DNA from 2 places in the Staphylococcus casei genome. Region 2 is predicted to be linked to the other one. Evidence: riboswitches for the same ligand, from Rfam matches in the RefSeq annotation. Region 2 holds a riboswitch; the other holds the start of a gene.

The links. A riboswitch is a leader RNA that binds a small molecule or an ion and turns the genes downstream of it on or off. The one in region 2 is predicted to bind lysine.
Region 1: it holds a riboswitch for lysine, as region 2 does, so the genes downstream of both, QMO72_RS07560 (aspartate kinase) here and QMO72_RS06145 (amino acid permease) in region 2, are expected to answer to the same signal.

What each region holds. Positions count from the first base shown of each region.
Region 1 covers NZ_CP125718.1:1,531,085-1,547,282, reverse strand. Annotated here, with positions in the region: gene QMO72_RS07570 (ABC-F family ATP-binding cassette domain-containing protein) at 1-731, shown strand, start outside; gene QMO72_RS07565 (aldo/keto reductase) at 981-1,811, shown strand; lysine riboswitch at 1,990-2,168, shown strand; gene QMO72_RS07560 (aspartate kinase) at 2,256-3,458, shown strand; gene QMO72_RS07555 (aspartate-semialdehyde dehydrogenase) at 3,512-4,501, shown strand; gene dapA (4-hydroxy-tetrahydrodipicolinate synthase) at 4,503-5,390, shown strand; gene dapB (4-hydroxy-tetrahydrodipicolinate reductase) at 5,387-6,109, shown strand; gene dapD (2,3,4,5-tetrahydropyridine-2,6-dicarboxylate N-acetyltransferase) at 6,132-6,851, shown strand; gene QMO72_RS07535 (amidohydrolase) at 7,174-8,331, shown strand; gene QMO72_RS07530 (alanine racemase) at 8,328-9,401, shown strand; gene lysA (diaminopimelate decarboxylase) at 9,405-10,670, shown strand; gene cspA (cold shock protein CspA) at 10,902-11,102, opposite strand; gene msaA (regulatory protein MsaA) at 11,284-11,592, opposite strand; gene QMO72_RS07510 (acylphosphatase) at 11,942-12,211, shown strand; gene QMO72_RS07505 (5-bromo-4-chloroindolyl phosphate hydrolysis family protein) at 12,224-12,844, shown strand; gene QMO72_RS07500 (toxic anion resistance protein) at 12,873-14,003, shown strand; gene brnQ3 (branched-chain amino acid-like transporter carrier protein BrnQ3) at 14,260-15,603, opposite strand; gene QMO72_RS07490 (vWA domain-containing protein) at 15,726-16,198, opposite strand, start outside.
Region 2 covers NZ_CP125718.1:1,255,947-1,272,144, forward strand. Annotated here, with positions in the region: gene pnpS (two-component system histidine kinase PnpS) at 1-677, shown strand, start outside; gene polA (DNA polymerase I) at 873-3,503, shown strand; gene mutM (bifunctional DNA-formamidopyrimidine glycosylase/DNA-(apurinic or apyrimidinic site) lyase) at 3,519-4,391, shown strand; gene coaE (dephospho-CoA kinase) at 4,408-5,028, shown strand; gene gap (type I glyceraldehyde-3-phosphate dehydrogenase) at 5,324-6,349, shown strand; gene nrdR (transcriptional regulator NrdR) at 6,702-7,172, shown strand; gene dnaB (replicative helicase loading/DNA remodeling protein DnaB) at 7,173-8,555, shown strand; gene dnaI (primosomal protein DnaI) at 8,552-9,475, shown strand; gene thrS (threonine--tRNA ligase) at 9,820-11,757, shown strand; lysine riboswitch at 11,823-11,995, shown strand; gene QMO72_RS06145 (amino acid permease) at 12,215-13,699, shown strand; ribosomal protein L20 leader region at 13,772-13,900, shown strand; gene infC (translation initiation factor IF-3) at 13,924-14,451, shown strand; gene rpmI (50S ribosomal protein L35) at 14,479-14,679, shown strand; gene rplT (50S ribosomal protein L20) at 14,745-15,101, shown strand; gene QMO72_RS06165 (NUDIX domain-containing protein) at 15,211-15,822, shown strand; gene QMO72_RS06170 (hypothetical protein) at 15,835-16,198, shown strand, end outside.

The DNA.
Region 1 (16,198 bases), 280 kb from region 2:
AACTTGATGATATTCAACCTTCTTCTCGCCGTTATCCATTTGTTAAATTTACACCTGAACGTGAAATTGGTAATGACCTATTATATGTTGAGAATGTATCAAAAACAATCGATGGTGTAAAAGTATTGGATAATATTTCATTTACTATGGATCCTAATGATAAAGCTGTGTTAATTGGAGATAGTGAATTCTCGAAATCAACACTATTAAAAATCTTAGCTGGTGAAATGGAGCCAGATGAAGGTTCTGTTAGATGGGGTGTTACGACGTCACGTAGTTATTTACCAAAAGATAATTCAGACTACTTTGAAGGTATGGATACAAATCTTGTAGATTGGTTACGTCAATATGCACCCGAAGATGAACAAACAGAAACTTTCTTACGTGGATTCTTAGGACGTATGTTGTTTAGTGGTGAAGAAGTTAAGAAAAAAGCTAGCGTATTATCCGGTGGAGAGAAAGTGCGTTGTATGTTAAGTAAAATGATGTTATCAAGTGCTAACGTATTATTATTAGACGAACCGACAAACCATTTAGATTTAGAAAGTATTACAGCTGTTAATGATGGCTTAAAATCATTTAAAGGTTCTATTATATTCACATCGTATGACTTTGAGTTTATAAACACAATTGCTAACCGTGTAATTGATTTAAATCCCGAAGGCAGTGTATCAAAAGAAATTTCATATGAAGCTTATTTAGAAGAATCTGGTCTTTTAAGTAAAAAATAATATGTAAGTCATATATTAATATAGGTCTAATACCTTTTAAAAAAGGTATTAGACCTTTTTTAGTTAGAAAAATGAGTTACCCCTGCCCTCCTTTACAAACTGTATCAATCATATACCTGTTCATATGAAACTATATTAATAAAATAGAGCTTGTAATATACTATATATGATTACCTAGGCTAATTATTTTGATATTATATTTTAGAATTATATAATTATTATTAATAAAGTAATAGGAGGAATGATGTAATGGAAAATTTAAATATGTTAGATGGTCAAGTTATACCTCAAATTGGGTTCGGTACATATAAACTCAATGGTACACATGGAGTTCATGCTATTATAAATGCATTGAAACAAGGTTACCATTTATTAGACACTGCTTATAACTATGAGAATGAAGGCACAGTTGGACGTGCAATAGCTAATAGTCATATTTCGAGAGATCAAATCATGGTTACCTCTAAACTACCAGGTCGTTATCAAGATTATGACGCAGCATTAACTGCAATTCAGGAATCTATTTATCGTCTGAATGTGGAATATATTGATTTATATTTAATCCATTGGCCAAATCCTAAACAAGAGAAGTACATTGAAGCATGGAAAGCATTAATTGCTGCTCAAAAAGCGGGATTAATAAAATCTATAGGTGTTTGTAATTTCTTAACAGAACACATTGAAAGGTTAGAAAAAGAAACAGGTATATTACCAGCAGTGAATCAAATTGAATTACATCCTTACTTCAACCAAAAAGCAATGATACAATATCATAATGACAAAGGTATCATTACGCAAGCGTGGAGTCCTTTAGGTCGTGCTTCAGAAGTAATCAATGATAAAGACATTGCAACAATTGCTGAAAAATACAATAAAACAATACCGCAAATTATTTTGAAATGGCATGTGCAAAATGGCGTAGTACCTATTCCCAAATCCACTTCTGTTTCAAGACAGATTCAAAATAAAGATATTTTTGATTTTTACTTAGAAAGTGAAGATTTAGAGAAAATAGACGCTTTAACACAACAAGACGGTCGCCTAAAAGGACAAGATCCTGCAACATACGAAGAGTATTAATGATTGAACAATGATGAAAGCCTTTTTCGTGTGAGATTATAGTGGTAATTTGCACTTTAATGGTGAAAAAGGTGGTTAACTTGTTATATTTTCAGTAAATTTAAAAAACTTTGTAAAAAGCAGTTTACAGTATATAACTACGTATGTATAATATGTAGCATAAACAAAAAATTAAATAAGTTTTTGATGAGGCGCATCAATCATTAGTAAATATTAGAAGAACCTGCCTGCTAGCAGCTAATTTTGAAAGGGTGAGATGCCGAAACAGTTATAATAGCAGCTTATAACAAGTTGGACTTTATGGTTAAGAGCTAAGAGTCTGTCATTATTTTAAAATAATGGAGTGCATCACTTGTATATATATTATAGAACAGGTTCGCATTCCGGACTTGTTCTTTTTTATATTACTGTGATTCTCCCCTATTCAATGAGGAGGATATAGAATTGGAAAGAAGTGTTTTGAAATTTGGAGGTTCTTCTGTAAGTGATTTTACTAAAATTAAAAATATAGCTGAAATGTTAAGTCGTAGAGTTGAGCAAGGTGAACAACTTATAGTTGTCGTAAGTGCGATGGGTAAAACAACTGACCAACTTATGGCTAACGTGTCGTCATTGACTTCAAAACCTAAAGATCAAGAACTAGCATTACTATTGACCACGGGTGAACAACAGACAGTATCATATTTGTCTATGGTACTTAATGATATTGGTGTTAATGCAAAAGCCATGACTGGTTACCAAGCAGGAATAAAAACAGTTGGACATCATTTGAAAAGTCGTATAGCAGAAATAAATCCTGAAACATTTGATCATGCTTTTATAGATAATGACATCTTAGTTATTGCAGGATTTCAAGGTATAAATGATGATTTTGAACTTACTACGTTAGGTCGTGGAGGTTCAGATACTACAGCGGTTGCATTAGCGGCTAGTAATGGTACTGCCTGCGAAATATACACAGATGTAGATGGTGTTTATGCTACGGATCCGAGGTTATATAAAGATGCCAAACGACTCGAATATGTTTCATATGAAGAAATGATGGAAATGAGTGCGTTAGGCGCAGGTGTATTAGAGACTAGAAGCGTCGAATTGGCTAATAATTACAATATTTCGCTTTATTTAGGAAGAACGCTATCAAATGTGAGAGGAACATGGATTATGTCACAAACAGAATTACTAGAAAAAAAAGCAGTCACTGGTGTCGCATTAGACACACATATGATGCATGTTACAATCAGTTATCCCCTGCCTGATAACAAATTACTAACTGCATTATTCAACAAATTGGACGAAGGTTCCGTGAATGTTGATATGATTTCTCAGATAATTAACTTGGAAGGATTGCAATTATCCTTTACTATTAAAGATACCGATGCTGTACAAATTACAACTATCTTAGAATCATTAACAGAAGACTTTAGCGCTTTAGATTTTAAAATTAATGAAGCATACGTTAAAATTTCATTAATTGGCTCAGGAATGCGCGATATGTCAGGTGTAGCATCAAAAGCATTTATTACATTAATTGAAAATGATATTTCGTTTTATCAGACAACCACCTCTGAAATTAGCATTTCATGTGTGATCGATGCAGAGAATGGTGAACGTGCAGTTCGTAGCCTTTATCAAGCTTTCGATATCTGAATTTTCGAAATATAATCAAATTTAATAAAAATAATAATTGGAGTGTAGTGGATATGACAAAATTAGCAGTAGCAGGCGCAACAGGATTAGTAGGAAGAAAAATGTTAGAAACTTTAGATCGTAAAGAAGTTCAATTTGACGAATTGGTATTATTTTCTTCAGCACGTTCAGCTGGTCAAGAAGTCGAATTTCAAGGTAAGACATACACAGTAAGAGAATTAACAGAAGATGCAGCAAACGAGGCTTTTGATTTTGTATTAATGAGTGCTGGTGGAAGTACAAGTGAGCACTTCTCCCCTATTTTTGAACAAGCTGGTGCAATAGTAATCGATAATTCTAGTCAATGGAGAATGACAGAAGGCGTTGATTTAATTGTTCCAGAGGTTAATGAACCTATATTAAATCGAAAAATTATTGCTAACCCAAACTGTTCTACAATTCAATCAGTAGTGCCGCTTAAATTATTACAAGAACAATATGGTTTGAAACGTGTGGCTTACACTACTTATCAAGCTGTTTCTGGTTCTGGTGTTAAAGGTAAACAAGACTTAGCAGATGGTCCAAGTGGTAAGGCGCCTGAAGCATATCCACACCCTATTTATAATAATGTATTACCTCATATTGATGTGTTTCTCGAAGATGGTTATACAAAAGAGGAACAAAAAATGATTGATGAAACACGAAAAATTTTAAAAGATGATGATTTAAAAGTAACAGCAACTTGCGTTCGTGTACCAGTACAAGATAGTCATAGTGTGCACATGAGTGTTACTTTAGAAAAAGATGCCACTGTCGAATCAATTCAAGAATTATTTAGTAAAGATGCGCGTGTGGTATTAATAGATGATCCTCAAAACAATGCATATCCTTTAGCTATTCATTCTACTGGTAAAGATGAAATATTTGTAGGACGTATTCGTCGTGATGAAACTTTAGATAATACTTTCCATGTATGGTGTACTTCAGACAACTTATTGAAAGGTGCAGCATTAAATGCAGTACAAATACTTGAACAAGTTATGAGTCTGAAAGGAGTAAAATAATATGAGTCACATTTTTGAAGGTGTAGGTGTCGCCTTAACAACACCATTTACCCACAATGAAGTAGATTATGATGCACTAAGAAGACATTTAAAATATTTAGTGGAAAATAATGCAAAATCTATTGTAGTTAATGGTACAACTGCAGAAAATCCAACTTTAACAGAAGATGAAAAAGAGCATATTTTAGAAGTAGTTGTGAATTATATTGATGGACGCATTCCAGTCATTGCAGGGACTGGTACAAATAATACCCAGAAATCTATTCAAGCTTCTGTTCGCGCACGAGAACTTGGAGCAGATGCAATCATGCTGATTACCCCATATTATAATAAAACCAATCAACGTGGATTAATTGAACATTTTACTACAATTGCCAATGCAGTTAAATTACCTGTAGTGTTATATAATGTGCCTTCGCGTACAAATATGACCATTGAAGCTGAAACAGTTGAGACTTTAAGTCACAATGAATATATTATCGCTATTAAAGATGCAACAAATGATTTCGACTATTTAAAAGAGTTGAAACAACGTCTTGATTTAGATAATTTTGCACTTTACAGTGGTAACGATGATAATGTGATTGACTATTTTGATAAAGGTGGACATGGTGTCATTTCAGTCGTTGCGAACGTTATGCCAAAGGCTTTTCAAGCCCTTTATGATCATAAACAAAGTGGAAAAGATGTCGAATCACAATTCAAATCGATTCAAACAGTGTTAGATGCTTTATCTGTAGACGTAAACCCTATTCCTATTAAAGCTTTAACGGCTGTTGAAGGTTTTGGTGGTTATGAAGTGCGTTTACCATTAGTACCGTTAGAAGACGATGATCGTAAAGTATTAGAAAGTGTATATGAGCAATTTAAAGCAGGTGACAAAGCATGAAGATAGTACTTATTGGTTATGGCGCGATGAACCAACGTGTGGCAAGATTAGCAGAAGCAAAGGGACATGACATTGTTGGCGTCATTGTAAGAGATGTAAATAAATCTTATCCCTACCCTACATTTGAACGTATCTCAGATATCCAATCAGCAGATGTAGCTATAGATTTTTCAAACCCAGAATTATTATTACCGTTATTAGATGACGATTTCAAATTGCCTTTAGTTATTGCTACTACAGGAGAAAAGGAAGAAATCATTCATAAACTTAAAGCATTAAGTACACAAATGCCAGTATTTTTCAGTGCGAATATGAGTTATGGAGTGCATGCGCTTACTAAAATATTAGAAGCAGCTGTTCCCCTATTACAAGATTTTGATATTGAACTTACGGAAGCGCATCATAATAAGAAAGTAGATGCTCCAAGTGGTACACTCGTCAAACTATATGATGTTATTCAATCATTACGTGAACAATCTGTACCAGTATATGATAGACATGAAAATAATGAGAAAAGAACACAAGAAGAAATTGGTATTCATTCAGTTAGAGGTGGTACAATCGTTGGACAACACGATGTACTATTTGCAGGAACGGATGAAACAATTGAAATTACACATCGTGCTCAGTCAAAAGATATCTTTGCTAGCGGTGCGATTGGTGCAGCAGAAAAGTTAATTCAAAAGACAAACAATTATTATACATTTGATAACCTATAAAATCTAAGGAGCGTATTTAATTATGGAACAACATTTAACGGCAGAAGAGATTATTCAATTTATAAGTGATGCAAAAAAATCAACACCACTTAAGGTATATGCAAACGGGAATTTTGAAAATGTAACCTTCCCTGAAACTTTCAAAGTATTTGGTTCAACAGATTCAAAAGTAATCTTTTGTGAAGCGGATGCGTGGAAGACATTTTATGAAGCAAATCAAACAAGTATTGAAGAATTAGAGATTGAGATGGATCGTCGTAATTCTGCGATTCCATTAAAAGATTTAACAAATACCAATGCACGCATTGAGCCAGGTGCTTTCATTCGTGAAGAAGCAGTTATCGAAGACGGCGCTGTTGTAATGATGGGTGCAACGATTAATATCGGCGCTGTTGTAGGCGAAGGAACTATGGTAGATATGAATGCTACACTTGGTGGACGTGCAACAACTGGTAAAAATGTACATGTTGGTGCTGGATCTGTGTTAGCAGGTGTTATTGAACCCCCAAGTGCATCTCCAGTGGTTATTGAAGATAATGTCTTGATTGGTGCTAATGCAGTCATCCTTGAAGGCGTTCGTGTTGGCGAAGGTGCAGTTGTTGCTGCAGGAGCTATTGTAACTCAAGATGTGCCTGCTGGTGCAGTTGTTGCAGGCACACCTGCCAAAGTAATCAAACAAACGAGTGAAGTAGAAGATTCAAAACGTGAAATCGTTTCTGCTTTAAGAAAATTAAACGACTAGACATCATTTGCAATGTTTTACATGCGCGGCATGATAGTATTGTAAATCAATTAATGATTAACACATATAAACATTAATTTGGGAGGTTAAAGACGCGACAAAGCCTTGTTATCAGGCAGTAATTGATAAATTAAGAGTTATTTATGATTATCAATTACTTATGTCTCTACTTAAGCAGGTATATGAAATTCATTTCATATACCTGCATAAGTTGTCTTTGCCTCCCAAATTTATAATAGTATAAATTATAGTTATATACATATGACTTTTATATCATAGACTAACAAAGATAAATGAATAAAATTAGAAGGATTTGATTTTAATGAATGAACTAGAATTCGTAACGAAACATAGACGTCATTTACACCAACATCCAGAATTAAGTTTACACGAATATGAAACAACAACATATATCGCTGCATTTTTAGATGAAATAGGAGTGAGTTATGAACGCCCTCTTGATACTGGTTTAATTGCTTACCTCCCTGGTAATAGTGAGCATACAATTGCGTATAGAGCAGATATTGATGCCCTACCTATCAATGAAGAAAATGAAGTTGAATATAAAAGTTTAATAGATAATGTGATGCATGCCTGTGGCCACGATGGTCATACAACGGCGCTCATGTTATTTGTACAACGTTGTAAAAATCTGGCGGATGCAGGCACATTACCACAAAATATTGTATTTATTTTCCAACCTGCTGAAGAAACAGGTGGAGGTGCAAATCGTTTAATTCGTGCTGGAGCATTTGAAGAATACCCTATCGAGGCTATATTTGGTATTCACGTCATGCCTTTTGAAAATGAAGGTCAAGTTGTCATAAGAGATGAAGAGATTACTGCGAGTGCTACAGAATATAGGTTCTTTTTGAATGGTCTTTCTAGTCATGTGGCGGATAAAGAACAAGGACATTCTTGCGGAGAAGCCTTACAACATGTATTGAGTCAAGTAGGACAAATTCAACAGTACCATTTAAATGGTTTGAAACGAAATATCGTACATATGGGACATTTTAAAGCGGGAGAAGCGATTAATACAGTGCCTAGTAACGGTTATTTAGAAGGAACCATCAGAACCTATGACATCAAAGATTTAGAAATTGTAAAAGCGCAAATGCTGAAAATCGCAGAAAGTGTAAAATTATTGTTCAATGTAGACTGTGAAGTGAAATTTGAAGAAGGATATCCTCCTACTTATAACGATGTAAAACTAAGAAAACATGTAGAACATGGTTTGAAAGATGCTGGGTTTGAAATTATTGATAAACCTACCCCTTACCTATTCGGAGAAGATTTTAGTTTTTATAGTCAGCTTGCACCTAGTTATTTTGTGTTTGTCGGTATACGAGATGAATCGAAAGGCTATGTTACAGGATTACATACATCTCATTTAAATTTTAACGAACATATGTTAATTAAAATTGCAGATTATTATGAACAGATTTTAACATCGTATAGTGAGGTGCGTGAACAATGACGGCCATTTGGTCTGTAGACACAGAAGAATTTTATAAAAATGCAGTAAATGTTGCGCAAGACAACTCAATTATGGCAGTGGTAAAAAATAATGCTTATCACTATGGATTAGAGTTTGCAGTCACTCAATTTCTACGTGCTGGTATACAAACGTTTAGCACAACTTCATTAAAAGAAGCTGTAAGAGTTCGAAAAATTGCTCCAAAAGCAACGATATTTTTGATGAATGCCGTATATGATTTCGATATAGTTAGGGACAATTACATTCATATGACTTTACCCTCGCTCGATTTTTATTATGAACATTATGAAGCATTATATGATATTCATATACATTTAGAATTCGAGAATTTATTACATCGTTCTGGATTGAAATCCGTTGATGAAATGAGACAAGTACTTTTACATCATAGACGTAATGAAAATCCTAATAAAATGATTATTGCAGGATTATGGACGCACTTTGGTTATGCTGATGAATTTGACGTACCTGATTATCAAATTGAACGCACAGCATGGTTAGAAATTGTAAATACATTACTAGATGAAGGCTATCAATTTCCAATGATACATGCACAAAACAGTGCAAGTTATTATCGTGAAGAGGGTGTGTTACCGAATCATACACACGCACGTATTGGTATAGCGTTATATGGGTCAAGACCTTATAGTACTATAGATCATTCTATGATTAAGCAAGCTTTAACAGTCAAAGGTAATATCATTCAAATACGAGAAGTAAATGAAGGAGATTATTGTGGTTACAGCTTTGCATTTGAAGCAAAACATAATCATACAAAATTAGCAGTAGTTGATGTCGGCTATGGTGATGGTATACTTAAATCAAGGGCACAATTTGAGGCGTTAATTCATGGTAAACGTTATCCTATTCGTGCATTAATGATGAGCCATATGTTTGTTGAAGTAGATGAACAAGTACATGCACAAGATGAAGTAATACTATATAATGATGATATACGCGTTGATGAGTTTACATTTAAAGGCGTGGGTGCAAATTCAGAACAATTAAGTGCGATGAACCACGACTCACTAATAAAGGAGTATAGATAAATTATGGTAATTGAATATAATAATAATGGCGAACTCACTATGGGAGGTACAAGCCTAAAAACTGTGGCACAAAGTTTTGGCACCCCTACTATTGTTTACGATGAAACTCAAATTCGTACGCAAATGAGACGTTTTCATGAGGCTTTTAAGAAGAGTGGTTTGAACTATAATATTTCGTATGCTTCTAAAGCATTTACTTGTTTGCAAATGGTCAAATTGGTCCAAGAAGAAGGCTTAGAATTAGATGTGGTCTCAGAGGGTGAGTTGTATACAGCGCTAGAAGCTGGATTTGACCCTCAACATATACATTTTCATGGTAATAATAAGACGAAACACGAAATTCAATATGCTTTGGAAAGCAAAGTGGGCTATATCGTCATTGATTCTCTTGAAGAAATAGACCTTATTGATCGTTATGCTAGTGACGTTGTGAATGTTGTTATTAGGTTAAACCCTGGGGTTGAAGCACATACACATGAATTCATACAAACTGGCCAAGAAGATAGCAAATTTGGATTATCAATTAAACATGGTTTAGCAATTGAAGGTGTTCGTAAAGTTAAACACTCTAAACGTTTAAACTTAAAAGGTGTTCATTTCCATGTAGGTTCTCAAATTGAAGGTACAGAAGCTATGATTGAAACGGCGAGATTAGTTATTCAATGGCTTAAAGAAAATGATATTGAAGTAGAGCTTATTAATTTAGGTGGTGGCTTTAGTATAAAATATGTTGAAGGTGATGTTAGCTTCCCTATCGAAGATGGTATTGCTGAAATTACAGAAGCTATAATAGCGATTGCTAAAGAAACAGGTTTCCCTATTCCTGAAATAGGTATTGAACCGGGACGTTCAATAGTTGGTGAAGCTGGTATTACTTTGTATGAGGTTGGAACGATTAAAACTATACCGAATGTGAACAAATATGTTTCAATTGATGGTGGTATGAGTGATCATATTCGTACTTCGCTTTATGGTGCGCAGTATGAAGCGCTACTCGTTAATAGAGATGATCAAGCGGATGAAACAGTCACAATTGCTGGTAAATTGTGTGAATCTGGAGATATTATTATTAAAGATGCGAAGTTACCAAGTACTGTTAAACGTGGAGATTATTTAGCGATATTATCTACCGGCGCTTATCATTATTCTATGGCTTCAAATTACAATCAAATGCAGAAACCTTCTGTATTTTTCTTGAAAGATGGTAAAGCACGTGAAGTTATTAAACGTCAATCTTTGCGACAGCTCATTATTAATGATACTAAATAAGTGAATATAAGTTAAAAACCCGATTAACTTTTTATAGTTAATCGGGTTTTATTATGTGTATGTATTTTAATTGGATTACTTTGTATAGTGCCTCTATGGCTATTATTAGAGCTTCTGCTACAGTATTGAAAGAATGATCCATAAGTAAAGCGACTTACTTAAAAAGTAAATCGCTTTACAAAAAAGAACCTTTAACAAGGTTCTTTAAATAGTCAATATTTCAATTTATAATTATAGTTTAGCAACGTTTGCAGCTTGAGGACCGCGGTCGCCTTCAACTACTTCAAATTCAACTGATTGACCTTCTTCTAATGATTTGTAACCTTCTTGGTTAATTGCTGAGAAGTGTACGAATACATCGTTTTCTCCTTCAACTTCGATAAAACCAAAACCTTTTTCAGCGTTAAACCATTTTACTGTACCTTGTTTCATAAGTGTGAAACCTCCAAGACTAAAATTCATTCAATATGCGTTATTCGCATATTACAAAAAATACAATTATTCATACGAATCTTGAATTACAATATTCTTTGCAATATGGAATAAAACAATTGCTTAATTAGAAGTATACTACATTTTAATGGGAATTGCAATATAAATCTGAAAAAACAATTTATTTAACATTTGGTAAATCATAATATACTTCATTATTATTTAAAACAATAAAACTATAGAATATTTGCAAATCTTCATCGCAGTCTTCACAAAAACCTAGTTCACAATTGTTATAAAAAGCATGAATATTGTGTTTACCTATTAAGAAATTATCATAGTGATGCTTGCTTTTTGAAATTAGTGATTGATATTGATTTAACATTTCATCATAAGTTTCAAAATCATACCGTTCGATAATATGGTCTGTCCAATCACTAAATAACCACCAGCCCTCGTAGTCAGCTCGAATTTTTGCAACTGTCCACATGTTTGTTTCACCCTTTCATAGTTAACTCAAAATGAATTTTAAGACATAGCGGTAGTGCCTTATATTTTAAGTAAATAGAACAAGTCGATCATACCTATGTATGGAATACATACAAAATCATCTAATTAATTCCCCCATGATTTAATTAGAGATAAATAAAAATGATTTATAGATTTCCTATAATTTTATTAGTGTCGCACAATTTGCCTATGTGTAATATTTTAACTAGATAATATACAAAATCAAGTTATCCGTCTCATACTTTTGGCCTATAGACAATTTATCTTCAAACTCAAATATTAGTTTTGTAGCGTGAAATTTCGTATAATGTTAATTAAGAGGTGATTATATGCAATGTAAACACATTAAAATATTTGGTATGGTACAGGGAGTTGGATTTAGATATTATACGGAAAAAATTGCTCGAAAGTATAATATAGTAGGTACTGTTGAAAATATTGATAATTATGTTGACATTTACGCTCAAGGTGATGAAGCGTCACTAGCACAATTTATTACAGCAGTTACTGATGGCGCATCTCCTGCATCACACGTTGAAGATTATGCAATAGAAGAAATTAGCGTTGATCATTCATGGAAAAAATTCAAAACAATATAAAGGAAGATGAAATTGAGATATAATATTTCTCGTATATTTGGGACAATCACTGCTTTTCCAGCAGCTGTTATTGCTTGGTTTGTAAGTGTATATGCTTTAGATATATATATGCTTTTTGACCTAGCTATTTCGGCAGGAACATTTTTAGTGTTTTACTTCCCTACCCAACGTCTAACTTCTAGAAAATACTTGAATGAAATTGGTTTATCACGCCGAGATTATCACTTTGTAAATAGTCAATTGAATAGTGCTCAAGATAAGAACAGAAGAATTATGAAGTCATTTGTTAATGTGAGATCGATTAAAGATTTTAGACAAGTAAATGATATATACCGTATTTCACGTGCAATATACTTTGCAGTAAAACAGCAACCTTCTTCATTTTTTAAAGTTGAAAGTTTCTTCTATTCCCATATTGATAATGCACTGAATTTAATTGAATCATATACGAGGTTATCTAAATCGCCTAAAAAGTCTAAAGAAGAGAAGCAAAAGCTTGAGCAAACACGCATTACTTTAGATGAGGTTAAGAGAACTTTAGTTGCTGATTTGAAAAGGATAAACGCTGAAGATTATAGCAAGTTAGACATTGAGATGGAATTAAATAAAATGGAGCAAAAAAGACGTAAGTAATTAAGTATTATGAATGGAGTGGAATTGAATGAGTAGAGAACAAGACATTATAAATTCTCACCCATTGGACAAATATATTGATGAAGCATCAGCAAACAAAACTGATATCATCAACAAGACAAAACAATTTTCACAAGAAGATCAAAAGAAAATTGATCAGATTAGTGGAGAGATAAAGCCAATGGATAATGATAGTTTATTGAATTATGGTACTCAAGCACAATCGAGTATGTCTCAATTCTCACATCGTATTTTAAACGAAGTGAAAACGACAGATGTGGGACCTGTCGGGGAATCACTTAATGGTTTAATGAGTAAATTAAAATCAGTAAACCCAGAAGAACTTAATCCGGAAAATCAATCAAAATTAAAACTCATATTTAGACGAACAAAGGCTTCTGTCAATGAGGTGTTCTCTAAAATGCAATCTGTAGGTTCACAAATCGATCGTATTTCGATTGAATTAGATAAGCACAAAAACAACTTAACAAAAGACGTTGAAATGCTTGATGAACTTTATGATAAGAATAAAGACTACTTTGATGAACTATCAATATATATTGAAGCGGCTAAAAAGAAACAATTTGAGTTACAACAAGAGGAAATTCCAAAGCTAAGAGAAAAAGCTAAAGCTTCTGGAAATCAAATGGATGTCCAAGCTGCTTCAGATATGGAACAATTCATAGATCGTTTAGATAAGCGGATATATGATTTACAACTTTCAAGACAAATTGCAATTCAAACAGCGCCTCAAATTCGTATGATACAAAATGTTAATCAAGCCTTAGCCGAAAAAATTCAAAGTTCTATACTAACGAGTATTCCTTTGTGGAAAAATCAAATGTCTATCGCATTAACATTAATGAGACAAAGAAGTGCTGTTTCAGCTCAAAAAGCAGTGACAGATACTACAAATGATTTATTGTTAAAAAACTCAGAGCTATTAAAACAAAATGCATTGGAAACAGCAACAGAAAACGAGCGTGGCGTCGTGGATATTGAGACATTAAAAACAACGCAAAATGATATTATTGAAACAATTGAGCAAACACTTAGAATACAAGAGCAAGGTAGAAATAAACGTAAACAAGCTGAATCAGAACTTAATAATTTAGAAACTGAATTACAACAACAATTACTAGAAATGAAAGAAAAATAACGAACACTGTTTTAGCAGTAAGATAAAAGGATGCGTCTACTTTTATTAGTAGACGCATCCTTTTATGTGTATTGATTGAACTGTTTTATAAAGTACTCATGGGTCAAGCTAGCTTATAATTAATAAACTACAAGTTTTCCTTCAAATCTACCATCAGACATGCACAAATTCATAATAATTCACATAAAAAAGTACATCCCCATTTTAAATGAAGATGTACTTAACCGAAGTAAATAACATAATAACCTACTTCTTTTTAATCTTTTTCATACACAATTGGAGATTGATGTTTCACAAATGTAGCAACTATATAACCTACTATAGTGAATACAACTGCAATTGGGAACCATTCAAGTGAATATTGTTTTAAAGGCAAGCTATCAATTAAGCTCATTTTAAGCCAACCTTGGGTATGAATGACACTTAAGATGGATACGATAGTTACTACGGCTACCGGTATTTGCTGTGCGATTGGTTTTGTAGGTACAAAACGTGCAATTAATATCAATAATACCGAAGTAATCGCTATAGGATAAACAATGCTTAGTACGGGTACTGACATCGTAATTACTGAATTTAATCCTTGGTTAGCTAGTATAAAGCTGATTAAAGTGAAAATGACTACATATACTTTATAAGAAATTTTCGGGAAAATTCTATGGAAGTATTCTGCGACAGAAACGACTAAGCCACATGCAGTTGTTAAACATGCAAGCGCAACAATAATACCTAGTAGATACTTACCAAAGGTACCAAAGCCTACACTTGCTACAGTCGTTAATAAGTAAGTGCCGATATTTTGATCATTTGCTGTTAAACTATCTATCTTGTCTTGAGATACTGCCATATGATTTCCAATATAGCCTAGTGAAACATATATAAATAGTAATGCAACAGCTGCAATAATACCTGCAATAAACGTTTGCTTAAAAATTTGATTCGCATGTGTAATTCCAGTAGCTTTTACTGCATTTACAACAATCATTGAGAATGCAATGGCTGCAATTGCATCCATTGTTAAGTAACCATTTGTAAAGCCTTGTGAAAAGCCTGTAAACCCAGAAGTAAATGCATCAGTAGCTTGGCTATGATCATTACCACCAAAATCAACAAACCCTTTAACAATCATCGCTAATATTGTTATAAGTAATAACGGTGTTAAAAGCGAACCAATGCGATCCACCATTTTATTAGGATTGATACATAAATATAATACAATCAAAAAGTAAATAACTGTAAATATAAATAATGCTAAATTACTATTAGTGTGTGCAATTGGTGTGACTGTCATTTCAAAAGATGTTGAAGCAGTACGTGGAATTGCAAACAATGGGCCAATTGTAAGATATATAATTACTAAAAATATTACTGAGAATTTCGGTGATATTTTATTTAATGACCCAATATAACCTTGTTTATCTAATGCGCCGACAACTACACCTAATAATGGTAGTCCTATACCAGTAAGTGCAAAAGCTAAGATAGATGGCCAGAAATATTGACCACTCTCTAAACCTAAATTTGGTGGGAATATAAGGTTTCCAGCGCCAAAGAACATCGCGAATAATGTAAAACCTATAATCCATGTATTTTTATTCATTTGTCTTTCTCCTTCTAACCTATAAAATAGTATCATCTATTCTATCACGCTTTATTAGATTTAGTCTATATAAATTTCAGAATATTTAAATATATGGTGATTTATTTATAAAAACAGCCTATTTAAAATGATTTTAATAAAAGTTTTTTTAATAAAGGAGATAACAGATTGGGGAGATTTTCTACACCTTCTACAAAAATAGAATATTGTCCATAAATATTATGAATAGTTTGCTCAATATCTTCAGTAATCGCTTCTTGGCTTAGAAATACATTAAATACTTCTATACCCATTTTTCTAGCTGTTTCTACAGCTTCATAAGTGTCTAATATACCATCTTGACTATAGTTGTAAGCAGAAGGTTCTCCATCTGAAAAGACGATTAAAAAGCGTTGATTATGTGAACGACGCATTAAACGATCGCTGCCAATTCTAATTGCTACACCATCCCTATTGTCATCTTGCGGCTCTAATGCCATAATACGCGGCCCATCTTTATCGAACGTTGAATGATCATAAGCAATGATTTCATCAATAACATTAGGTTGCTTGGTATCATCAGCATCAAAGGCATCTTCATTGAAAGCTAATATTT
Region 2 (16,198 bases):
GTCGAGAATTTGTGGCGAATGTGTCTCATGAATTAAAAACACCAATTACATCAATTAAAGGGTTTGCTGAAACATTGTTAGATGGTGCGAAAAATGATGAACAGACATTAAATGATTTCTTAAATATTATTTCTAAGGAATCCGATCGAATTGAAACATTAGTATTCGATTTGTTGGATTTATCTCATGTAGAACAACAAACCGAAATAGAAACAGCGTATGTAAGTCTTTCTGAAATAGCTGAAACGACGATACAAAATTTATCAACGATTGCTGATAGTAAAGACATAACCATTGTCGATGAAATTCATCCTAATATCGTTATAGATGCTAATAAAGATAAAGTTGCACAAGTGGCACTAAACTTACTTTCTAATGCAATTAGTTATTCAAAACCTTCGAGTAAAGTCATTATTCGAGTATATAAAGAAGCTAATAAGAGAATATTAGAAGTACAAGATTTTGGAATAGGTATAAGCGAAGAGGATCAAAAACATATTTTCGAACGATTTTATAGGGTAGATAAAGCCAGAAGCAGGGATTCTGGAGGTACTGGTTTAGGTTTATCTATTACTAAACACATCATGGAAGCACATCATGGTAAGATAAACGTGTTTAGCGAGTCGAATGAAGGTTCTACGTTTAGAGTTACATTTTATGAGACAACTAAAATGTAGTATAATAAGTTAACAGATAGTCGATCTAATTTCACAATTGTGTAATTAGATCGGCTTTTCCTATGTCATCTAACGTAAATATGAATGAACATTGATAAATAAGTATTTTCACATAATGATATACGACGTATCGATACAGATGGAATGATTATTTGTGATAAAATGAATTATAAATATGTGTTGGAGGTTAAACTATTGAATAAATTAATCTTAATTGATGGTAACAGCTTAAGTTTTAGAGCTTTTTATGCATTACCATTATTACAAAATAAAGCGGGTATCCATACGAATGCAGTATATGGTTTTGCTATGCTACTTGAAAAAATTATAAAAGAAGAACAACCTACACATTTCTTAGTTGCATTTGATGCAGGAAAAACAACATTTAGACATGACACTTATGGTGAATATAAAGGTGGCCGTCAAACAACGCCACCAGAATTAAGCGAACAATTCCCGTATGTCAGACAGTTATTAGATGCCTATCAAATCAAACGTTATGAATTAGATAATTATGAAGCTGATGATATTATTGGTACTTTAAGTAAAGAAGCAAATAATGAACAATTCCAAACAATTATTGTCACTGGTGATCGTGATTTAACACAATTAGCTACAGAAGATGTGACAATATATTATACGAAAAAAGGTGTGACAGATGTCGATCACTATACACCGCAATTTATTTCTGAAAAATATGATGGATTAGTGCCTAAACAAATTATTGATATGAAAGGGCTAATGGGTGATACTTCAGATAATATTCCAGGTGTAGCTGGTGTTGGTGAAAAGACAGCTATAAAATTATTGAAACAATTTACGACTGTAGAAAATGTTTATGAACATTTAGATGAAGTGTCTGGTAAGAAATTAAAAGAAAAACTTGAAAATAGTAAAGCTGATGCGTTAATGAGTAAGAAACTTGCAACGATTAATTGCGAAAGCCCAATCGAAGTTTCTTTAAAAGATACTAAACTCCCAGAAAACCCAGATATTAGTGAGAAAATAGAATTATTTAAAAAATTAGAGTTCAAACAATTGTTAGACCAAATTGATATTAATGGAGATAATACTACTACCGAAGAAAAAGAGATAAATGTAACGACTGATTTTACAAACATAGATTTTACAGATTTGAAATCTGCAATTGTGCATTTTGAATTAGATGGCTCTAATTATTTAAAAGATGACATATTAAAATTCGCTTTGTATGATGGTACCCACCATATTGTTATTGATGCTCAAGACATTCATAAGTACGAACAACTGATTGCATGGTTAGAAAATGAGCAAACAGAAAAAATAGTTTACGATGCAAAGAAATCATACGTGGTAGCACATAGATTAGATATTAATATAAAAAATATTGAGTTTGATATCATGCTAGCAAGTTATATTATTGATCCTTCTCGAAACATTGATGATGTGCATTCGGTGGTGACACATTTTGGCCAACACTTTGTTCAACAAAGCGTTGCTGTGTACGGTAAAGGCAAGAAGAGACAAGTGCCTGAAGATGAAATACTTAATCATTACATTGCGACAATCATAGAAGCGATAAGTGAGTCACAGTCTATCATGAAAGCCTATTTAGAAGAATACAACCAAACGGATTTATTGTATGATTTAGAATTACCACTAGCACGTATTTTGAGTCAAATGGAAGAAATTGGTATTTACACAGATGTAAAAGATCTTCAAGAAATGGAAAAAGAAATTCAAAGTAAATTAGATGTATTGATAGAAAATATCTATCAATCTGCTGGCGCATCATTTAATATTAACTCTCCGAAACAACTAGGCGTTGTCTTATTTGAAACGCTAGAGTTACCAGTGATAAAAAAGACGAAAACAGGTTATTCGACAGCAGTGGATGTTTTAGAACAGTTACAAGGTGAACATCCAATCATTGAATATATATTAGAATATCGTCAACTCGCCAAATTACAATCGACGTATGTAGAAGGTTTGCAAAAGGTTATAAGCAAAGATAATAGAATTCATACTCGCTTTAATCAAACGCTTGCGCAAACAGGTAGGCTATCTTCTATAGATCCAAACTTGCAAAATATACCTATTCGCTTAGAAGAAGGTAGAAAAATTAGAAAAGCCTTTAAATCTACGGATGAAAATAACGTTATTTTCTCAGCCGACTATTCACAAATTGAATTAAGAGTACTGGCACATATTACGCAGGACGAAAGTATGAAACAAGCATTTATTAACGATGAAGACATCCATACTGCTACAGCAATGAAGGTGTTTGAAGTTCCGGCTAATGAAGTAGATAGTATTATGCGTAGACAAGCAAAAGCTGTTAACTTTGGAATTGTATATGGTATTAGTGATTACGGCTTGAGCCAAAGCTTAGGTATTACACGTAAGCAAGCGAAAAAATTTATTGACGATTACTTGAATAGTTTTCCAGGCGTGAAACAATATATGGAAGACGTTGTAAAAGATTGTAAAGCTCAAGGTTACGTTGAAACACTATTACATCGTCGCAGATATATTCCTGATATTACGAGTAGAAACTTTAACTTAAGAGGTTTTGCAGAAAGAACAGCAATGAATACACCTATTCAAGGTAGTGCAGCAGATATTATTAAATTAGCAATGGTTAACTTTGCCAACGAGGTTAAGCATACAGAATTCCATGCTAAGCTATTATTACAAGTACATGATGAATTAATATTTGAAATACCTAAAGAAGAAGTAGAAGCGTTTGGAGAGTTCATAGAAGATATTATGGACAATGCCCTAAAATTAGATGTACCATTGAAAGTTGAGTCCAGTTATGGTCAAACTTGGTATGATGCAAAATAGAAAGAAGGTATAAGTGTGCCTGAATTACCAGAAGTAGAACATGTTAAAAGAGGCATTCAACCGTTTGTTCAAGGTCAAACAATTGAATCAGTAGTCTTTTCCGATAAAGTGAAAGAAGGAAAAGCAGCCAATAAAGAAACGATTATTAAAGGTTTAGCGTTAGATACATTTCAATATCTTACAGAAGATTTTGTGATAAAGGATATTGAAAGAAGAAGCAAGTATATTGTTTTCTACCTACAACGTGATGACGAAGAAAGGATTTTAATCAGTCATTTAGGAATGGCTGGTGGTTTCTTTGTGGTTGACAGCGTAGAGGATATTAGTGTGGCAAATTACCGTAAACACTGGCATGTTATTTTTAAATTGAATAATGGGAAATTACTTGTTTACTCTGATATACGAAGATTTGGAGAAATAAGAAATGTACCTTCATTTGAGGCATATCCCTCATTTTTAGAAATTGCGCCAGAACCGTTTACTGAATCAGCCATGCCTCACTATTTATCTTGGTTTGGCAAAAAGCTATATCAAAATAAACCAATTAAACAAATGATTTTAGATCATAGAGTGATATCGGGTTGTGGGAATATATATGCATGTGAAGCCTTATTTAGAGCAGGTATTCATCCAGCTAGACTATCCAAAGATTTGAATCATCAAGAGCGAGAAATGTTATTTTATTATGTTCGAGAAGTACTTGAAGCGGGTATAAAATACGGTGGTACAAGCATATCTGATTATCTACATGCAGATGGTAGTAAAGGATCTATGCAATTGCATTTGAATGTATATAAACAAAAGGTGTGTAAAGTTTGTGGAAATGATATTGAAACACAAGTGATTGCTACAAGAAATAGTCATTTCTGCACTACATGTCAAAAATAAAGGATGAGTGAAAATTATGCCAAAAGTTATAGGACTAACTGGTGGTATCGCATCAGGTAAATCAACTGTATCTGAATTGTTAACAGCACATGGCTTCAAAGTAGTGGACGCAGATGTTGCAGCACGACAAGCGGTAGCAAAAGGTACGAAAGGGTTAGAACAGGTAAAAGCTGTATTTGGTGAAGCGGCGATTGATAAAGATGGAAATATGGATCGTGCGTATGTAGGAGACGTTATTTTTAACCATCCGGAAAAAAGATTAGAATTAAATGAAATCGTACATCCAATAGTCCATGATATCATGCAACAAGAAAAAGAAGATTACCTCAAACAGGGGTTTAATGTGATTATGGATATTCCACTATTATTTGAAAATGAATTGCAAGATATGGTCGATGAAGTATGGTTAGTCTATACTTCTGAAAGTATTCAAATTGAAAGATTGATGGAACGAAATGATTTATCTATGGAAGATGCTAAAGCACGTGTATATAGTCAAATCTCTATTGATAAAAAACGCAGAATGGCTGACCATGAGATAGATAATCGTGATACCAAATTAGAACTAAAGCAAAATTTAGAACGGTTACTCGTTGAAGAAGGTTACATTGATACTGATACTGAGAAAGTACAGTAAGGCTGAATATAACGATAATCTCAACTTCATGATGAGTATGTTCTATATATAATTAAACAGTCTAGTCATTGAGTTAATTACACAAGCCCATTCCATTTGCGTCTGCATTGGAGTGGGCTTGTGGTTGTTCTTCTGTAAATCGGTGAGGGGAGCAACATAAGAAATACACGATGACTAAGGATTTTTGTGATGGAAAAAGAAAAATGAATAACGTTAAAGAAAACGCTTTCTTAATCTATAATTTATGTTATACTATTTCCATAAAGTATAACACATAGACAAGGGGTGCTTTCAAATGACGACAAATATTGCAATTAATGGCATGGGAAGAATAGGTAGAATGGTACTGAGAATCGCGCTGAAAAATGAAGATTTAAATGTAGTAGCGATTAATGCGAGTTACCCACCTGAAACCATTGCCCACCTTATTAATTATGATACTACGCATGGTGCATACGATTTAAAAGTAGAACCCACTGAAAATGGTATCAAAGTTAATCAACACGAAATAAAATTAGTATCTGACAGAAATCCAGAACATTTACCATGGCAATCACTAGGGATAGATATAGTAATTGAAGCGACAGGTAAATTTAATCATGGAGATAAAGCGGAAGCACACATTACAGCAGGTGCTAAAAAAGTATTGTTAACTGGGCCATCTAAGGGTGGGCATGTACAAATGATAGTGAAAGGGGTTAATGATGATCGTTTAGATATTGAAAAGTATGATATTTTTAGTAATGCGTCATGTACTACCAATTGTATAGGACCAGTTGCTAAAGTATTAAATGATCAATTTGGTATTCAAAACGGTTTGATGACTACAGTACATGCGATTACAAATGATCAAAATAATATAGATAATCCACATAAAGATTTGAGACGTGCGCGTTCTTGTAATGAAAGTATTATACCAACTTCTACTGGTGCAGCGAAAGCGCTTAAAGAGGTGTTGCCAGAGTTAGAAGGCAAATTGCATGGTATGGCATTACGTGTACCAACAAAAAATGTGTCGTTAGTTGATTTAGTTGTTGATTTAGATACAAATGTTACAGTGGATCAAGTCAATCAAGCATTTAAAGACCACGACTTAAACGGAGTTATTTCCACAGAAGATGCACCGCTTGTATCGATGGATTATAACACCAACCCTCATTCAGCTATCATTGATACACAAAGTACAATGGTAATGGGGGCAAACAAAGTGAAGGTTATCGCTTGGTACGATAATGAGTGGGGTTACTCTAATAGGGTAGTAGAAGTGGCCGCATATATTGGACAATTATTAAAAAATGATATTGCAGCTGTAGTAAATTAACTTGTTTGAATGTCAAAAGGTATTATAAGGATTTTAGTGATATCTAAAATATATGTAAAATAATATAAATAGTTACTCCTTTTAAAGCGTTACGTTACTTCGTGACGTTTTAAAAGGAGTGTTTTTTATGAAATAAAGATAACCAATAGTGATAATAACAAGAAAGAGAAGTTTTTGTATCTTCGTAGATAAGCCACACATATTAAAAGTAAAATTCTAGATATTAGTGTTTGTATAATAATTTTACTTTTATGTATTCGTTGTATAAGTAAAATGTGTAATAGCCATTCTTTTGTGACGTACATATTTATAGTATAATGGGATATAATCAAATTGAGAGGGTGATAATTCGATGAAATGCCCGAAATGTAATTCGACTCATTCTCGTGTTGTAGACTCTAGACATGCAGATGAAGTTAATGCGATTCGACGTAGAAGAGAATGTGAAAAGTGTGAGACGAGATTCACAACTTTTGAACATATAGAAAAAAGACCGCTAATTGTAGTCAAAAAAGATGGTACAAGAGAACAATTTTTACGTGAAAAAATATTAAACGGTTTAGTACGCTCATGTGAAAAAAGACCTGTACGATATGAACAATTAGAAGAAATCACGAATAATGTTGAATGGAAGTTGCGCGACGATGGGCACGCTGAAATTTCATCAAGAGAAATAGGAGAACATGTCATGAACTTACTCATGCATGTAGACCAAGTATCCTATGTAAGATTTGCGTCTGTGTATAAAGAATTTAAAGATGTTGATCAATTACTACAATCGATGCAAGGTATCTTAGCCGAAAATAAACGGAGTGATTCATAAATGGCTTTACAATCATATGATTATGGTTTGCGACCGCATGACAATTTCACAGTTATACGGCATTTTCACATAAATCATAGTCATTTAGAAATTTTAAATCGTTTGTATACGCCGATGATAGGATCAAGTGCGATTGGCTTATATCATTATTTAGATCAATTTGTTGAATTTAAGACAGATTCAGTGCTCACACATTACATTATCATGAGTGAATTGAAAATAAATCTTTTAGATTTTAGAAAAAGTATGGATTTACTAGAAGGTATCGGTTTAGTGAAATCATTCGTAAAGCATGATGCACAACATTCTTCGTTTGTATATCAACTGATACAACCGCCTTCCGCAAAGCAATTCTTCTCAGATCCAATGTTATCCGTGTATCTTTTTAGCGAAGTAAGCAAACAACGTTACCAACAATTAAAACAACATTTTGAAGATAAAGATCAATTAGATATGACGTTATTTCAAGATGTGACACGCCAATTTACAGATGTTTTTAAAATTCCTAATCAAGAACTACACAATGATACCAGTGACATTCAGAGTGAGGCAACATATGAAGGATTAAATTTATCACGCGTGAAGTTTGATTTTGAAACACTCTATGATCTATTACAATCACACTTTGTGAGTACAAAAATCATCGATAAAGAAGCGAAAGCATTAATCATACAAATTGCTACATTATATGGTTTAACTGCTGAATCAATGAAACGTATTATATTGAAATCTATTACGAGCGCTCAAGAGCTATCATTTGAAGAATTAAGAAAGCATGCAAGAACATTTTATTTGATAGAACATGAACAACAGTTGCCTAAATTACAAGTTAAGTCTGACTCAGTTCAGTCTCATTCATCTGAGCGTCTTACTAAGGATAAACAAAGCGAATCAAGTCACTGGTTAGAACAATTAGAAGAAACAAGTCCAATAGATATGTTGGCTTCTTGGTCAGAATCGGAACCTACACCACAACAAAAGTATATGATTGAAGAATTAGTGGAACGGGAACAGTTATCGTTTGGTGTAATTAATATTTTATTACAATTTGTTATGTTGAAAGAAGATATGAAACTGCCGAAAACCTATATACTTGAAATTGCATCGAATTGGAAGAAAAAGGGAATAAAGACAGCGGAAGAAGCATATAACTATGCGTTGAAAGTGAGTCAACCTAAAGATGAACATAAACCAAGCAAACCATATTATAAACAAAAGCAATTAGCTTCAAGAGAAATGACACCTAAATGGTTAGAAGAACGAGATCATACAAATCAAAATGACATGTCTATGAATCAAACTGAAGATGATGAAAAACTAAAAAGCGATAGGGAAGCATTTTTAAATCAATTAAAAACAAGATGGAAGGAGGATACTGAATGAAATCCTTTAATAATATCATGGGTGAGTCAAATGATTTAACAAAACGTATAGCTAAAATAAAAAAAGATGTCGTTAGTGACACAGATGTGAAACAATTTTTAGAATCGCATCAAGCAGAAGTTACAAATGCGATGATTGACGAGGATTTAAACATTTTGCAAGAATATAAAGATCAATTGAAACATTATGACGGTCATGCCTATGCAGATTGTCCTAACTTTGTGAAAGGGCATGTGCCTGAATTATATATTGAAAATGAGCATATCAAAATTCGTTACTTACCTTGCCCATGTAAAATCAAACACGATGAGGATAAATTTAATGCGCATTTAATTACTTCACATCATATGCAAAGAGATACATTAAATGCCAAGCTTAAAGATATTTATATGGATCGAAGAGATAGATTAGAAGTTGCAATGGCGGCCAATAAAATCTGTGATCAAATTACAAATCATGAGCCACAAGTTAAGGGGTTATACCTACATGGCCCATTTGGCACAGGCAAATCATTTATTTTAGGTGCCATGGCAAACCAATTAAAAACTGAGAAAGTGCCATCTACTATTGTATATTTACCTGAATTTATCCGTTCTTTAAAAGGCGGTTTTAAAGATGGTAGTTTTGAAACAAAATTAGCACGTGTAAGAGAAGCTAATGTATTAATGTTAGATGATATAGGTGCAGAAGAAATTACACCTTGGGCAAGAGATGAAGTAATTGGCCCTTTATTACATTATCGAATGGTCCAAGAATTGCCAACGTTCTTTAGTTCTAATTTAAGTTTTGAGGAACTTGAATATCACTTATCTGTAACACGAGATGGGACTGAAAAAACTAAGGCTGCAAGAATCATGGAAAGAATAAAAACATTATCTACACCATACTACTTAGAAGGAAAAAATTATCGCAACGATTGAAATCTAGTATAAATGTTGTATAATATAATTAAATCTAAATCGAAACGAAATAATACAAAGACGCGATGAATAAATCACTGCTTCACAGAAAGCCAATGTCTGATGAAATTTTGGCAAGTATATTTATTGATTACTACTTTGTAAATGATGTTGTAATAAACATCCGGCTCAAGACCGTTATCTTAAGTAGAGTAAAGATTTGTTTGCATATTGCGAACGGTTCTTTAATTTAGGGTGGTACCACGAAGACCTCGTCCCTTTCTGGGATGGGGTCTTTTTGTGTACTTTGAAGATAATGGAGTTGTGTTTTGATTTAAGAGCTTGAATAAATTGGAGGGTATTTCATGGATCAAATTAATATTAAGTTTCCTGATGGTAATTCAAAAATATTTGATAAGGGAACAACTACAGAAGATATTGCACAATCTATAAGTCCTGGACTAAGAAAAAAAGCAGTTGCTGGTAAATTTAATGGTCAACTAATTGATTTAACTAGACCTATTGAGGCAGATGGAGCAATTGAAATCGTAACACCAGGTACTGACGAAGCACTAGAAGTATTGCGCCATTCAACAGCACATCTTATGGCTCAAGCATTAAAACGTCTATACGGAAATGTAAATTTTGGTGTTGGCCCTGTAATTGAGGGTGGTTTTTATTATGATTTTGATATGGAAGAAAGCATTTCTTCTGATGACTTTGAAAAAATCGAAAAAACAATGAAGCAAATTGTTAATGAAAATTATCCAATTGAGCGTAAAGTTGTAACACGAGATGAAGCTAAAGCCTTTTTCTCAAATGATCCATATAAATTAGAATTGATTGATGCGATTCCAGAAGATGAGCTTGTAACTTTATATTCACAAGGTGAATTTACTGACTTATGTCGCGGTGTCCATGTACCATCAACATCTAAGATAAAAGAATTTAAATTATTATCTACAGCAGGTGCATATTGGCGCGGTGACAGTAACAATAAAATGTTACAACGTATTTATGGTACAGCCTTTTTTGATAAAAAAGAGCTTAAAGCACATCTTCAAATGTTGGAAGAGCGTAAAGAACGTGACCACCGTAAAATTGGTAAAGAATTAGAATTATTTGCTAATAATCAATTGGTTGGCGCAGGATTACCATTATGGTTGCCAAATGGTGCGACAATACGTAGAGAAATCGAACGTTATATTGTCGATAAAGAAGTGAGCATGGGATATGATCATGTGTACACACCAGTTATGGCAAACGTGGAGTTATATAAAACGTCTGGACACTGGGATCATTATCAAGAAGATATGTTCCCTACAATGAAATTAGATGAAAATGAAGAAATGGTCTTAAGACCAATGAACTGTCCTCACCATATGATGATTTATGCAAACAAACCGCATTCATATCGTGAGTTACCAATTAGAATTGCTGAGTTAGGTACAATGCATCGTTACGAAGCAAGTGGCGCTGTATCAGGTTTACAACGTGTGAGAGGCATGACACTTAATGATGCACATATATTTGTTAGACCTGATCAAATCAAAGAAGAATTTAAGCGCGTTGTTAACTTAATCATTGATGTTTATAATGATTTTGGTTTTGATAATTATAAATTCAGATTAAGTTACAGAGACCCAGAAGACAAAGAAAAATACTTTGATGATGATGAGATGTGGAACAGAGCGGAAAGCATGTTAAAAGAAGCATCTGATGAACTTGGCTTAGACTATGAAGAAGCGGTGGGAGAGGCTGCATTCTATGGTCCGAAATTAGATGTTCAAGTACAAACAGCTATGGGTAAAGAAGAAACGTTGTCTACAGCACAATTAGACTTCTTATTGCCAAAAAAATTCGATTTAACTTACATTGGTAATGATGGTGAACATCATAGACCAGTTGTTATTCATCGTGGCGTAGTATCTACTATGGAACGATTTGTCGCATTCTTAACTGAGGAGACTAAAGGTGCCTTCCCAACATGGTTAGCGCCTAAGCAAGTAGAAATAATTCCTGTTAATGTAGATATTCATTACGATTATGCAAGAGCTTTACAAGATGAGCTTAAATCACAAGGCGTTAGAGTTGAAATTGATGACCGCAATGAAAAAATGGGTTACAAAATTAGAGAAGCACAAATGCAAAAAATACCATACCAAATTGTTGTAGGTGACAAAGAGGTAGAGAATAATGAAGTTAATGTAAGAAAATATGGTTCACAAGATCAAGAAACTGTTGAAAAAGATACTTTCATTTGGGATTTAGTAGATGAGATTAGATTGAAAAAACAAAGATAGTCTTGAAAGTCTTGTTAAAATCATGTATATTACTGATGAGTGAAATAAATTAATATTCATATCAAATTTGAGTTAGAGGTTGCATCTTCAAAGAGTAATTATTCAGAAGCCAAATGGGGCGTATGTTGAAATAATGAAAGGTGGAAATGCCGAAACTTGTATTGACCATTTACAATGCGAGTTGGGACAGTTTTCGAAAGAAACTGGACTGTCACATGTGTGATGTGCTACCTATATAAATGCTATTATTAAAATGGTTGCATATCTATTAGGTATGCAACCATTTTATTTTGGGCAAAAATTTATAATGCATATGTTTTCGGGATAGAGCAAAAGTTTATAGTTAAACGTGTAATTGAATGGACTTCATTACAATAAAGTGATTGTATACTATAAATGACACAATCTTAAGCATATAGAAAGTTAACCTCTAAGTTTATAAAGAAAGGAAGCTTCTATGGCAAAACAAGAAATTCAAAATGATGGAATTCAAAGGGGACTAAAAGATCGTCATATTTCCATGATTGCAATCGGAGGATGTATTGGTACTGGGCTATTCATGACTTCAGGAGGCGCAATACATGACGCGGGTGCTTTAGGTGCTTTATTAGCCTATGCAATTATTGGTGCGATGGTTTTCTTCCTTATGACATCATTAGGAGAAATGGCAACATATTTACCTGTATCAGGTTCATTTAGTACTTATGCTACACGCTTTGTGGACCCGTCCCTCGGATTTGCATTAGGATGGAATTATTGGTTTAACTGGGTAATTACAGTGGCAGCAGATGTTACTATTGCTGCTCAAGTTATACAGTATTGGACGCCGCTGACAGGCATACCAGCATGGAGTTGGAGCTGTCTATTTTTAGTTATAATTTTTGGACTTAATGCTTTATCCGTAAGGGTTTATGGTGAAAGTGAGTATTGGTTTGCATTAATTAAAGTAGTAACGGTAATCATCTTTATTATTATCGGATTGTTAACGATACTAGGTATTATGGGTGGAGAATTTGTAGGCTTTGACATATTCACTAAAGGCGACGGCCCTGTGTTAGGCGGTAACCTTGGAGGTAGCTTGTTAACTATTTTAGGTGTGTTCTTAGTTGCAGGATTCTCATTCCAAGGCACAGAATTAATTGGTATTACAGCTGGAGAATCTGAAAATCCAGAGCGAGCAGTACCAAAAGCAATTAAACAAGTCTTTTGGAGAATATTATTATTCTATATACTTGCGATATTTGTAATTGGAATGCTGATTCCATACGATAGTGCTGCTTTAATGGGCGGCGGAGATGATGTGGCAACATCACCGTTTACACTTGTATTCCAAAATGCAGGTTTAGCATTTGCTGCATCATTCATGAATGCGGTAATCTTGACTTCAGTATTATCTGCAGGTAATTCGGGAATGTATGCTTCCACGCGTATGCTATATTCAATGAGTAAAGATAAACTTGCATTCCCTGTATTTGGTAAAACAAATAAGAGTGGTGTGCCTTATATGTCATTACTCGTTACTGCAGTAATTGTAATTGGTATTTTTGTTTTACAACACTTGAGTGGTGATGCTTATGAGTATATTGTTGCAGCAAGTGGAATGACTGGTTTTATTGCATGGGTAGGTATAGCGATTAGTCATTATAGATTTAGAAAAGCATTTGATAAACAAAATTATGATAAATCTAAATTGAAATATAAAGCGAAATTATTCCCATTTGGTCCAATATTCGCAGGTTTCTTATGTGTGGTTGTAATCATTGGTCAAGACGTAGACTTTATTAAAACAGGCGCATTTGATCTTAATAGATTCGTTATTACGTATATGGGGATACCAGTATTTTTAGCATTTTTCATTTATCATAAACTGAGATATAAAACAAAAATTGTTCCTTTAGAACAGGTGAATTTAAGACAAGATGTTAAAATGGATAATAAATAAAACATGAAATGTTACAAAAACTATTGACTTGTCTCAAAATTGTTGCTAATATAGGTAACGTTGAATACGAAACGAACCAAGTAGAAGCTCCCGCTTCTCACCTGTAGCGACGCTAATTGCAGTTGGCAGGTCTATATATACATGATTATGTCATGTGTAGAAGAGAGCGGGTATATTGTATACTCGCTCTCTTTGCTTGGGATAATTTCGTAAAAATCTTGGAGGTGTCAACCATAGCAAAAGATCAGACTCAAGTTAACGAAAAGATTCGCGCAAAAGAATTACGTTTAATCGGACAAGATGGAGAACAAGTCGGCGTAAAATCTAAGGCTGAAGCTTTAGAAATGGCTGAACGTGTTGGTTTAGATGTAGTCATAATGGCTCCGAATGCTAAACCACCTGTTGCTAGAATTATGGATTACGGAAAGTATAAATTCGAGCAACAGAAAAAAGAAAAAGAAATGAAGAAGAAACAAAAAACAATTAACCTTAAAGAAATTCGTTTAAGTCCTACAATTGAGGAACATGATTTCCAAACTAAATTGAAAAATGGACGTAAATTTTTATCTAAAGGCGATAAATGTAAAGTTTCTATTCGTTTCAGAGGTCGTGCGATTACGCATAAAGAAATTGGTCAACGTGTTTTAGAAAAATTTGCAGAAGAATGTAAAGATATCGCGACAGTTGAGCAAAGACCTAAAATGGATGGGCGTCAAATGTTTATCATGCTTAATCCGATAAATGAAAAATAAAAAAGATATTACAGGAGGAAATGAATCATGCCTAAAATGAAAACACACCGTGGAGCAGCTAAACGTGTTAAAAGAACTGGTTCAGGTCAATTAAAACGTTCTAGAGCTTTCACATCTCACTTATTTGCAAACAAAAGTACTAAACAAAAACGTAAATTACGTAAAGCTTCATTAGTAAGTAAATCAGATATGAAACGCGTAAAACAATTATTAGCTTATAAAAAATAATTGACGATATTGATTTATCACATTGACTTATAAAAGATTGAAGATATTTTGAGGAGGAATTTATTATGCCACGAGTTAAAGGTGGAACAGTAACAAGAGCTCGTCGTAAAAAGACGATTAAATTAGCTAAAGGTTACTTCGGTGCAAAACGCACATTATACAAAGTAGCAAAACAACAAGTAATGAAATCAGGACAATACGCTTTCCGTGACCGTCGTCAAAGAAAACGTGATTTCCGTAAATTATGGATTACACGTATCAACGCGGCAGCACGTCAACATGATATGAGCTATTCAAGACTTATGAACGGTTTGAAAAAAGCTGAAATCGATGTTAACCGTAAAATGCTTTCTGAAATTGCTATTTCAGATGAAAAAGCTTTCGGTGAATTAGTTGCTAAAGCTAAAGAAGCTTTAAAATAATTATCTAAAATAAAGAGATGTACAACTGTGTACATCTCTTTATTTTTGTTTTGATATCTATCAATCATTTGATAAAATAACAAAGAAGTCATATACGAAGGAGAAACGGATGTCTAAATTTGATGAAATGATTACAGTTGTTCCAAGAACAATTTTATTTAATAATGAAAAGAATCAATTTAATGGATTCCTTGATAAAAACGCTGCTAAGGGTCAAGAAGTTTTTGATACGCTTTCTAAATATGAAGTTAAGCGACGTGGAGATATGGAAGAAGATCCAACATATAAACAGTTGATTTCATACTGTATTTTAGAAAATGAACATGATGAAATATTGGTTTATGAGCGTTTGTCAGGTGGCGGCGAGTCACGTCTTCATGGTCAATCTTCAATTGGTGTAGGCGGTCATATGAACGATGTACTAGGCGCTGAATCAATTAACGAAGTGCTTAGAATCAATGCGCAAAGAGAGCTAGAAGAAGAAGTAGGTTTGCCTGATCATAAATCTCAAAATTTAGCTTACATAGGTTTTATTAATGATGATACAAATGAAGTTGGAGAAGTTCATTTAGGTGTAGTGTTCAAGATTAAGGTGAGCAGTATCGATGTAGAAGCTAAAGAAACAGATACATTAAGGATTAAATGGGTTGACCAAAGTAAGATAGACAATTATGATGAATTTGAAACATGGAGTTCTTTAATATTAGAAGCATTACAGTAGGGGTGTTTAATAATGTCTGACATCATTCCTTTTCCGCGTTCAAAAGAAAAATTAATACGAGAAATTAAACAGTCCTTTAATCAAAATGATTTTGATCGAACTTATGAACTTTTTGAAGTGTTCGAACAGCAATTTGAACTAGATGAACAAATGTCATTGTTAAAATGTGCGACGCTTTATCGAATGGAGCATTATCTTGAATTGCGCGAGGAGGCTATCATTTTATTAAAGCAAGGTGTCACTAAATATGATGATTTGATGGTTTATTATGTTAAGAGTTTAAATGGTTTAGGTCAGTATTATGAAGTGATTGAAGTGATTGATCAAATTATGGATGAAGTTAATGAGCATAAAACGAGAATGGAATTGTTTCCTA